3 regions of the Streptomyces sp. NPDC031445 genome follow, and region 2 is predicted to be linked to each of the others. Evidence: riboswitches for the same ligand, from Rfam matches in the RefSeq annotation. Region 2 holds a riboswitch; each other region holds the start of a gene.
The links. A riboswitch is a leader RNA that binds a small molecule or an ion and turns the genes downstream of it on or off. The one in region 2 is predicted to bind S-adenosylmethionine.
Positions count from the first base shown of each region.

Region 1: another riboswitch for S-adenosylmethionine. It lies ahead of ACZ5DC_RS23220 (aminotransferase class V-fold PLP-dependent enzyme); the one in region 2 lies ahead of thrC (threonine synthase).
Region 3: another riboswitch for S-adenosylmethionine. It lies ahead of ACZ5DC_RS04760 (amino acid ABC transporter permease); the one in region 2 lies ahead of thrC (threonine synthase).

Region 1 is NZ_JBVIJO010000008.1:409,633-412,880, reverse strand. Features, by position in the region: gene qcrB (cytochrome bc1 complex cytochrome b subunit) at 1-531, shown strand, start outside; gene trpD (anthranilate phosphoribosyltransferase) at 654-1,718, shown strand; SAM riboswitch class IV at 1,792-1,909, shown strand; gene ACZ5DC_RS23220 (aminotransferase class V-fold PLP-dependent enzyme) at 2,053-3,248, shown strand, end outside.
Region 2 is NZ_JBVIJO010000005.1:351,744-354,991, forward strand. Features, by position in the region: gene ACZ5DC_RS16705 (ubiquitin-like small modifier protein 1) at 1-32, opposite strand, end outside; gene thrC (threonine synthase) at 76-1,359, opposite strand; SAM riboswitch class I at 1,377-1,516, opposite strand; gene ACZ5DC_RS16715 (glucosyl-3-phosphoglycerate synthase) at 1,648-2,592, shown strand; gene ACZ5DC_RS16720 (alpha,alpha-trehalose-phosphate synthase (UDP-forming)) at 2,667-3,248, shown strand, end outside.
Region 3 is NZ_JBVIJO010000001.1:1,122,257-1,125,504, forward strand. Features, by position in the region: gene ACZ5DC_RS04745 (NAD(P)/FAD-dependent oxidoreductase) at 1-145, opposite strand, end outside; gene ACZ5DC_RS04750 (putative leader peptide) at 286-408, shown strand; gene ACZ5DC_RS04755 (glutathione S-transferase C-terminal domain-containing protein) at 491-1,378, shown strand; SAM riboswitch class IV at 1,456-1,566, shown strand; gene ACZ5DC_RS04760 (amino acid ABC transporter permease) at 1,921-2,904, shown strand; gene ACZ5DC_RS04765 (amino acid ABC transporter ATP-binding protein) at 2,901-3,248, shown strand, end outside.

The DNA.
Region 1 (3,248 bases), on a different contig from region 2:
CACCACATCCTGGACCGCCCGCGCAACGCCCCGACCCGTACGGCGTTCGGTGTCGCCTGGCTGACCGTGTACTTCGTGATGCTGATCGGTGGTGGCAACGACATCTTCGCCACCCACTTCCACCTGTCGATCAACGCGGTCACCTGGTTCGTCCGGATCTCCTACTTCGTGGCTCCGGTCATCGCGTTCATCGTCACCAAGCGGATCTGCCTGGGCCTCCAGCGCCGCGACCGCGACAAGGTGCTGCACGGCCGCGAGACCGGCATCATCAAGCGGCTGCCGCACGGTGAGTTCATCGAGGTGCACGAGCCGCTGAGCCAGGAGCAGCTGCACACGCTCACCTCGCACCAGCAGTACCAGCCGGCCGAGATCGGCCCGACGGTCGACGAGAACGGGGTCGAGCGCAAGGTCCCGGCCGCGACGAAGCTGCGGGCGAAGCTGTCCAACGCCTACTTCGGCGAGGACAACCAGATCCCGAAGCCGACCGTCGAGGAGTACAAGGAGATCACGAGCGGCCACGGCCACCACTGATCCCCGCGTCGCCACGCCACGACGAAGGGCCCCGTCCGGGTTGCGGACGGGGCCCTTCAGCGTGCCGTCCGGCTGGATAGGGTGGGGTACGACGTAGCAGGAACCTGTCCGAGGAGCGGCTGATGAGCGCTGTGACCCCCGCTGGAGGCGACACTGCGGCGGGCCGCTCCTGGCCCGCCCTGCTGAACGGTCTGCTGGACGGCCGGGACCTGTCCGCCGACGACACCGCCTGGGCGATGGACCTGATCATGCGCGGGGAGGCGACCGACGCGCAGATCGCCGGGTTCATGGTGGCGCTGCGGGCCAAGGGCGAGACGGTGCCGGAGATCACCGGACTGGTGCGGACGATGTACGCGCACGCGAACGTCATCGAGGTGCCCGGCCCGGCCGTCGACATCGTCGGCACCGGCGGCGACGGCGCCAAGACGGTGAACATCTCCACCATGTCCTCGATCGTCGTCGCGGGCACCGGGGCGAAGGTCGTCAAGCACGGCAACCGCGCCGCGTCCTCCGCCTCCGGCTCCTCCGACGTCCTGGAGAAGCTGGGCATCAACCTCAACCTGACCCCGCAGCGGGTGGCCGAGGTGGCCGAGGAGGCCGGCATCACCATCTGCTTCGCGGTGCGGTTCCACCCGTCCCTGCGTCATGTCGCCGCGGCCCGCGGCCAGTTGGGCATCCGGACGACCTTCAACGTGCTGGGTCCGCTGACCAACCCCGCCCAGGTGCGGTCGCAGGCCGTCGGCGTCGCCGACCCCCGCATGGCGCCGATCGTCGCCGGTGTCCTCGCCGAGCGCGGCAACTCCGCGCTGGTCTTCCGGGGCGACGACGGCCTGGACGAGCTGACCGTCACCGCTGCCTCCCGGGTGTGGGTGGTCCGGGACGGCAAGGTCACGGAGGAGGTCTTCGACCCGCGCGACGTCGGCATCGACCTCGTCCCGCTGGACGCCCTGCGCGGCGCCGACGCCTCCTACAACGCCGAGGTCGCCCGCCGGCTGCTGGACGGCGAGCGGGGGGCCGTACGGGACGCCGTCCTGCTGAACTCGGCGGCCGCGCTGGTGGCCCTGGAGCCGACGGACGCGCCGCTCACCGAGCAGATCCGCGCGGGCATGGCGCGGGCCGCGGAGTCCATCGACTCGGGCGCGGCCAAGCGCGCCCTGGAGCGCTGGGTGGCCGTCAGCAACGCCTGACGCCTCCGTGCGTCGTCCCGCGATCCGGACACGGGTTGCGGGACGACGATCACTTCAGTACGTTCCTGTACCAGGTCATGAGTGACAGTCATGAGGCCCCGGCCGACTGTCCGGCAACCCTCCGTCCGTGGCGGGGTGCCCCGGGTGAAGACCAGGTCGTACGGCAGCAAGGCCTACGGCAAGCGCGGACCCCTCACACACCAGGGGTCCTGGTCGTTCGAGGGAGCCTTCCGTGAGCAAGCGAATGCGTTAGGGCCGCAGAGCCCCGCCTCCGCACACCCTTTTGCAGCCCTTTTCTGCATCTCCTCCGCATTCCTCTCACGGGAGTTCCGCCATGTCTGTCTCCACCGCTGCCGTCGACCAGTCCGTTTGCACCCCTCTGCCCGTTCTCGGGCGGGATGTCACCGTCCCGCTGGTCACCGGCGGCGAGGTCAGCTACGCCGCCCTGGACTACGCGGCCAGCGCCCCCGCCCTCCAGCGCGTCTGGGACGACGTCGCCGCGTACGCCCCGTACTACGGCAGCGTCCACCGCGGTGCCGGCTACCTCTCCCAGCTCTCCACCGACCTGTTCGAGAACGCCCGCAGGACGGTCGCCGACTTCCTCGGCTGCCGCCCGGCCGACCAGGTGGTCTTCACCCGTTCGACCACCGACTCCCTCAACCTGCTGGCCCGTGCGGTCCCGGCCGACTGCCAGGTCTTCGTCTTCGAGACCGAGCACCACGCCTCGCTGCTGCCCTGGCAGGACGCGCGGGTCACCTACCTCGACGCCCCGCGCACCCCGCGGCAGGCCGTGGAGACCCTGGAGCGGGCCCTGGCCGGCCGGGACCCCCACGGCCCGGCCCTGGTCTGCGTCACCGGCGCCTCCAACGTCACCGGCGAGCTGTGGCCGGTGCGTGAACTGGCCGCCGCCGCGCACGCTCACGGCGCCCGCATCGTCCTGGACGCCGCGCAACTGGCCCCTCACCACCCGGTGGACTTTCGCGAGCTGGACGTCGACTGGGTCGCCTTCTCCGGCCACAAGCTGTACGCCCCCTTCGGCTCCGGCGTCCTGGCCGGCCGCGTCGACTGGCTCCAGGCGGCCGAGCCGTACCTCGCGGGCGGCGGCGCCAGCCGCAAGGTCACCCGGCGCGAGGACGGCGGCGTGGCCGTCGAGTGGCACGAGAGCGCGGCCCGCCACGAGGCCGGCTCCCCGAACGTCATCGGCGCCTACGCCATCGCCTCCGCCTGCAAGGCCCTCACCGAGGCCGGCTGGGACACCCTCGTCGCCCGCGAACAGCACCTGATCGCCAAGGTCCGCGAGGGCCTGGCCGAGGTGCCCGGGGTGCGCGTGCTGTCCCTCTTCGGCGACGACGCCCCGCGCGTCGGCGTGATCTCCTTCGTCGTCGAGGGCTGGAACAGCTCGCACTTCGCCGCCGCGCTCTCCGCCGAGTACGGCATCGGCGTCCGCGACGGCCTCTTCTGCGCCCACCCCCTGGTCCGCACCCTGCTCGGCAGCGACCCGCAGACCCAGGGCGAGTGCGGCGCCCCCGA
Region 2 (3,248 bases):
AGGATGGTAGGGATGCGAACGGTCACGCTCATGCGGTCGGACCTCCGGTCGGGTTCACGGGTACGGCGGGGCCTGTCATGCGAGGCCGGCCTCGCGGAAGGAGTCCAGGGTCGGGCGGATGGTGGCGGTGAGGCCGGTCCCGGCCACCGCGTCCAGGGTCTTCAGGCCGTCACCGGTGTTCAGGACGACCGTGGTCTTCGCCGGGTCCAGCACGCCCGCCTCCAGCAGCTTGCGGGTGACGCCGACCGTCACGCCGCCGGCGGTCTCCGCGAAGATGCCCTCGGTCCGCGCGAGCAGCTTGATCGCGTCCACGACCTGCTCGTCCGTCACGTCCTCCACGGCACCGCCGGTGCGGCGCGCGATGTCCAGGACGTACGGCCCGTCGGCCGGGTTGCCGATGGCCAGCGACTTGGCGATGGTGTTCGGCTTCTGGGGCCGTACGACGTCGTGGCCGGCCTTGAAGGCGGTGGAGACCGGGGAGCAGCCCTCGGCCTGGGCGCCGAAGATCTTGTACGGCCTGTCCTCGACCAGCCCCAGCTTGATCAGCTCCTGGAGCCCCTTGTCGATCTTCGTGAGCTGGGAGCCGGAGGCGATCGGGACCACGATCTGGTCCGGCAGCCGCCAGCCGAGCTGCTCGCAGATCTCGTACGCCAGGGTCTTGGAGCCCTCCGCGTAGTACGGCCGCAGGTTGACGTTGACGAAGCCCCAGCCCTCGCCGGCCGGGTCGCCGATCAGCTCGGAGCAGAAGCGGTTCACGTCGTCGTAGTTGCCCTCGATGCCGACGAGTTCTCCGCCGTAGACCGCGGCCATGACGATCTTGCCCTGCTCCAGGTCGTGCGGGATGAACACGCAGGAGCGCAAGCCGGCGCGGGCGGCGGCGGCGCCGACGGCGCCGGCCAGGTTGCCGGTCGAGGAGCAGGACAGGGTGGTGAAGCCGAAGGCGCGGGCGGCCTCCAGGGCCTGGGCCACGACCCGGTCCTTGAAGGAGTGGGTCGGGTTGCCGGAGTCGTCCTTGACGTACAGACCGCCGGTCACGCCCAGCTCGCGGGCCAGGTTGTCGGCCTGGACGAGCTTGGTCCAGCCCGGATTGATGTTCGGCTTGCCGGCGACGTCCGCCGGGACCGGCAGCAGGGGCGCGTAGCGCCAGATGTTCGCGGGGCCCGCCTCGATGCGGCGGCGCAGGTCCTCGGTGTCGTAGGCGGAGAAGTCGTAGGCGATCTCCAGCGGGCCGAAGCACTCCTCGCAGGCGAAGACCGGGCCGAGCGGCACCCGGTGGCCGCACTCGCGACAGCTCAGGGCCGCGGCGGGGCCGAGGTCGACGGTGGATTCGCTGGTGGTGGCAACTGTCTGCACAGCCATGGAGGCGAGGCCCTTTCTCCTCATCTTCCTCACGACGCACCTCGCCGTGAGACGGAATTGGCACCTTCCCTGGCCGTGAGCCTCGCGCGAACGAGTCCGGTCAGGGGGGTTGCCGGGGCTTCACCGGGCCGTGTCCCTCTGCCCCTCTGGATGAGCGGTATGCGGTTGTGGAACGCGCGCGACCCCCGACATGCGATGGTCACCGGCGTTGTTCAAGACTGTAACCGACGGCCGGGACAGTTGAGATAGTCGTCCGAACCGCGAGACACGAGTGAGGAGCCGCAGACTGTGCTGGAAGAAGTCGAGCGCTGGCTGACCACCCGGTCCTGGTCCGTGGCCGACCGGCCGCTGCACCAGATCCTCGCCGCCAAGCAGCGCACGGGCCAGACCGTCAGTGTCGTGCTGCCCGCGCTCAACGAGGAGGAGACCGTCGGCGACATCGTCGCGGTCATCCGCCGCGACCTCATGGAGCGGGTGCCGCTCGTCGACGAGCTGGTGGTCGTCGACTCGGGCTCCACCGACCGCACCTCCGAGGTCGCCGCGCGCGCCGGCGCCCGGGTCGTCCACCGCGACACCATCCTGCCGCGCCTCCCGGCCGTCCCCGGCAAGGGCGAGGTGCTGTGGCGCTCGCTGCTGGTGACCGGCGGGGACATCGTCTGCTTCGTCGACGCGGACCTCAGGGAGTTCTCCTCCGACTTCGTCTCCGGGATCGTCGGCCCGCTGCTCACCGACCCGGACGTCGACCTGGTCAAGGCGATGTACGACCGCCCGCTCGGCGGCAGTGCCGGGCAGGGCGGCCGGGTCACCGAGCTCATGGCCCGCCCGCTGCTGAACATGCACTGGCCCAGGCTGGCCGGGTTCGTGCAGCCGCTGGGCGGCGAGTACGCGGCCCGCCGCACCCTGCTGGAACAGCTGCCGTTCCCCGTCGGCTACGGCGTGGAGCTGGGCATGCTGGTGGACGCGCTGCACCTGGTGGGCCTGGACGCGCTGGCCCAGGTCGACGTGGGCGTGCGCAGGCACCGGCACCAGGACGGGCAGGCGCTCGGCCGGATGGCCGCCGCGATCTACCGCACCGCCCAGCTCCGGCTGGCCCGCGGCCATCTGATCCGGCCCGCGCTGACCCAGTTCGAGCGGGGGGAGGAGGGGTTCGAGCCGCGCACCTACTCGGTGGACACCGAGGAGCGGCCGCCCATGGCGGAGATCGCGGAGTACGCCGAGCGCAAGGTGGCGTGAACGGGCCGTACACGGTCCGTCCGCCGGGCGGGCCGTACGTTTGAGCGGTTGGGGGCCGGGCTAGGTTGAGGCGTATGGCTTCCACGCTCGATGCTGCTCAGAAGGCTCAGGTGCTGGTCGCGTCGAACCGCGGCCCGGTCTCCTATCAGGTGGGCGAGGACGGCTCGCTGCACGCCCGGCGGGGTGGCGGCGGGCTGGTCTCGGGACTGTCCGCCATCGGCTCCGACGCGGGCTCGGTGTGGGTGTGCGCCGCGCTGGGCGACGGCGACCGGGCGGCCGTCCGGCGCGCGGCCGGCGGGCTGCTGCCGGCCGAGGAGACCGGCGGGCAGCGTGTGCGGATGCTCGACATCGACGCGGCCGTGCACGCCGAGGCGTACAACGGCATCGCCAACTCGGTGCTCTGGTTCGTCCACCACATGCTGTACCAGACCCCGCTGGAGCCGGTCTTCGACGCCGGTTTCCGGCGGCAGTGGGCGTCGTACGAGGCCTACAACCGGGCGTTCGCCGAGGCGCTGGCCGAGGAGGCGGCCGAGGGCGCGGCCGTGCTGATCCAGGACTACCACCTGGCCCTGGCCCCGCGGATGCTCCGCCAGCTCCGGCCCGACCTGCGCATCGGCCACTTCTCGCACACCCCGTGGGCGCCGCCGGACTACTTC
Region 3 (3,248 bases), on a different contig from region 2:
CGCCGGCTCCGGTGGTGCCGCCGGCCACCGGGCCCCGGTCCACCAGCCGTACGTCGAGTCCGGCGCGCGCGGCGTACAGGGCACAGGCCGCGCCCGTCATTCCGGCCCCGACGACCACGACATCGCAGGTCAGTCGCTTCGCCACGCCAGTACTATGTCACATGTTTCTCTCGCTGAGGAGTACCCGGCGCCGACTGCGATCCTCAGGCGTGGACGCCCCCTTGACGCCGTACGGAGCCCGATCGACACTCCAGGTAGGGAATCCTAGTGAACAGGTAGGAAATCATGGCGCGCGGCGAAACGGGCACGGGCCGGACCGGCCGCACGCCGTTGCGCGCACCCCTGCTCACCTCCCGCCGCCACATCGACCTGCAGCGCGTCTGCAGCGCGATCCGCCGTCACCGCTGAGCCGGGCCGCCCCTCCGCCCCCGCCGACCGCTCATGCCCGCGCCGGCGCGCCCCTCCGCACACCCACCACCCGGGGAGACGCATGTCCATCACTCCGCTCGCCGCCGTCCCGTCCACCCGTGGTACCGCGCCCCTCTTCCGGGGCCGGATCGGCCGGGACGCGCGCAGCGGCCACTACGCCGTGCCGCACCGCTACCGGCTCCACCTGTCGACCGCCTGCCCCGACGGGCTGCGCCTCGCCGTCGGCCACAGCCTGCTCGGCCTGGACGCCCGCTGTCCCGTCACCCTCCTGCCCGCCGTCCCGGACTGTCCCGGCGGCGGCCACGCGGCGCTCCGCCCGCTCTACGAGGCGAGCGCCCACCACTACACCGGCCCGGCGCTCGCGCCCGTGCTCAGCGACGACTGGTCCGGACGCATCGTCAGCACCCACACCCCCGACATCCTGCGCGACCTGGACCGGTTCCGGCCGAACGGCGACGGCCGGCTGTACCCCCGGGGCCTGGAGTCCGTGATCGAGGCCGTCGAACGGATGTGCGCCGAGGGCATCGAGGAGGCCGCGCAGCGCGCCGGACGCGCCGGGGCAGGCCCCGCCGAGCGGGCCGCCGCCCTCGACGTGCTGCTGGACACCCTGGGCCGCCTGGAGCGGCGGCTGAGCGGCGAGGAGTACCTGGCCGACGACCGGATCACCGCCGCCGACATCGAGCTGTGGGTCACCCTCGTGCAACTCGACACCGTCCACCGCTGCCACCTCGACGCCTCCGCCGTGCAGCGCATCGCCGACCACCGGGCCCTGTGGGCCTACGCCCGCCGTCTGGCCGCCCGCCCCGCCTTCGGCCGTCACCTCGACCTGGACGGCATCGCCCGCCGCCACCACGGCCGCTGCCAGGGCCTGGAGGCCGCCGGAGCCGCTGTCCAGATCCTGGACTGGGCAGGCCACGCCGCGGACACCCCGGACTCTTCCCGCAGGTGAGAGCGGGCCGCCGATGTCCAGTTGGCGGACGTCCGTTGACATTCGAACGGGCAACTGCCTTACTTACCGCTCAGAACGGTCATGAGCGTCAGCGCCAAGCCCTGGCTCGCTGACCGGCAACCCTCGCACCGCGGTGGGGTGCCCCAGGTGACGACCGGACCGGATGACGTTTTCGGTAAGCGCGAGGCCCCACGGGGCCGGAACAGTGACAGGTGACGCCATGTACGCAGCTCCCAGGACGGCGGCGAGCCGCCCCCAGGGCTGCGTACCGTCGTACGCCGGTCTCCTCGTCGCCGACCGCGCCGTCGATCTGCTCCGCGTGAACAGCGCACTGTGTACCGCGCCGGGCTCTGCCCGCTGTCAGGGCTGACGTCTGCCTCCCAGCCCCCGCGTTCCCACCGCACACCGTCCGTCCGGTGTGCCGTTGTCCGCCCAGCCCCCGGTTCCGCGCCCGTCCGTGCGCCGCCTCGCGCCGCAGTGCCGTCGTGGCCCACCGCCGCTCCCGCGCGGCCCCGGGGTGACCGACTCCGCCGGAGCCCGCCATGAGTGAACCCCCAGGCGCCGCCGTCTCCCTAGCCGAGGCGCCGGCCACCGCCGACACACCGTCAGGAACCCTGTCGCCGCAGCGGATACAGCCGCTGCGCCGGCCCGGCCGGTGGATCGTCACCGCCGCCGTCCTCGTGCTCGTCGCGCAGATCCTGCACGGACTGGTCACGAACCCCTTCTACCAGTGGGACCGCTTCCGCTACTGGTTCCTGCGCCCCACCGTCCTCGACGGCCTCCTCGTCACCCTCGAAGTCGCCGCGCTCAGCGCCGTCCTGGGGCTCCTCGGCGGCATCCTGCTGGCGCTCGCCCGGCTCTCCGGGAGCCCGGTGCTGCGCGCGGTCAGCTGGACCTACACCTGGCTGTTCCGCTCCGTGCCGCTCATCGTCGTACTGATCTTCCTGTACAACTTCAGTGCCCTGTACAGGACGTTGAGCCTCGGGGTGCCGTTCGGACCCGCCTTCGTCACCTTCGACGAGTCCCGGCTGGCCACCGACATGACGATCGCCGTCATCGGCCTCAGCCTCAACGAGGCGGCGTACGCGGCGGAGGTGGTCCGCGGCGGCATCCTCTCCGTCGACCAGGGCCAGCACGAGGCCGCCGCCGCCCTGGGCCTGCCCAAGGGCTACCAGTTCCGCCGGATCGTCTTCCCGCAGGCCCTCAGGTCCATCACCCCGAACTACGTCAACCAGCTGATCGGCCTCATCAAGAGCACGTCCCTGGTCTTCTACGTGTCGCTGCTCGACCTGTTCGGCGCGGTGCAGTCGATGGGCAGCACCTACCCCGGTGACGTGGTGCCGCTGCTGCTGGTCGCCACCGTCTGGTACCTGATCCTCACCAGCGCCGTGTCCGTCGTCCAGTTCTACGTCGAGCGGTACTACGCCCGGGGCGCCACCCGCACCCTGCCGCCGACCCCCTTGCAGAAGGCCCGGGCCGGCCTCGCCGGCCTGCGGGCCCGGTTGAGCCGGGAGGCCGCCGTATGACCATCGCCGAGACCCTGCCGAAGGCCGCCCCCGCCGCGCTCGAAGTACACGGCGTCCACAAGTGGTACGGCACCCACCGCGTCCTCGACGGCATCGACCTGACCGTCCGCCCCGGCGAGGTCACGGTGATCATCGGGCCGTCCGGCTCCGGCAAGTCCACGCTGCTCAGGGTCGTCAACCACCTGGAGAAGCCCGAGATCGGCCACGTCAGCGTGGGCGGCGAGCTGATCGGGGTGAAGCGGCACGGGGACCGGCTCAAGGAACTGAGCGAGCGCGCCATCCTCGCCCAGCGCGGCCGGATCGGCTTCGTCTTCCAGAACTTCAACCTCTTCCCGCACCTGACC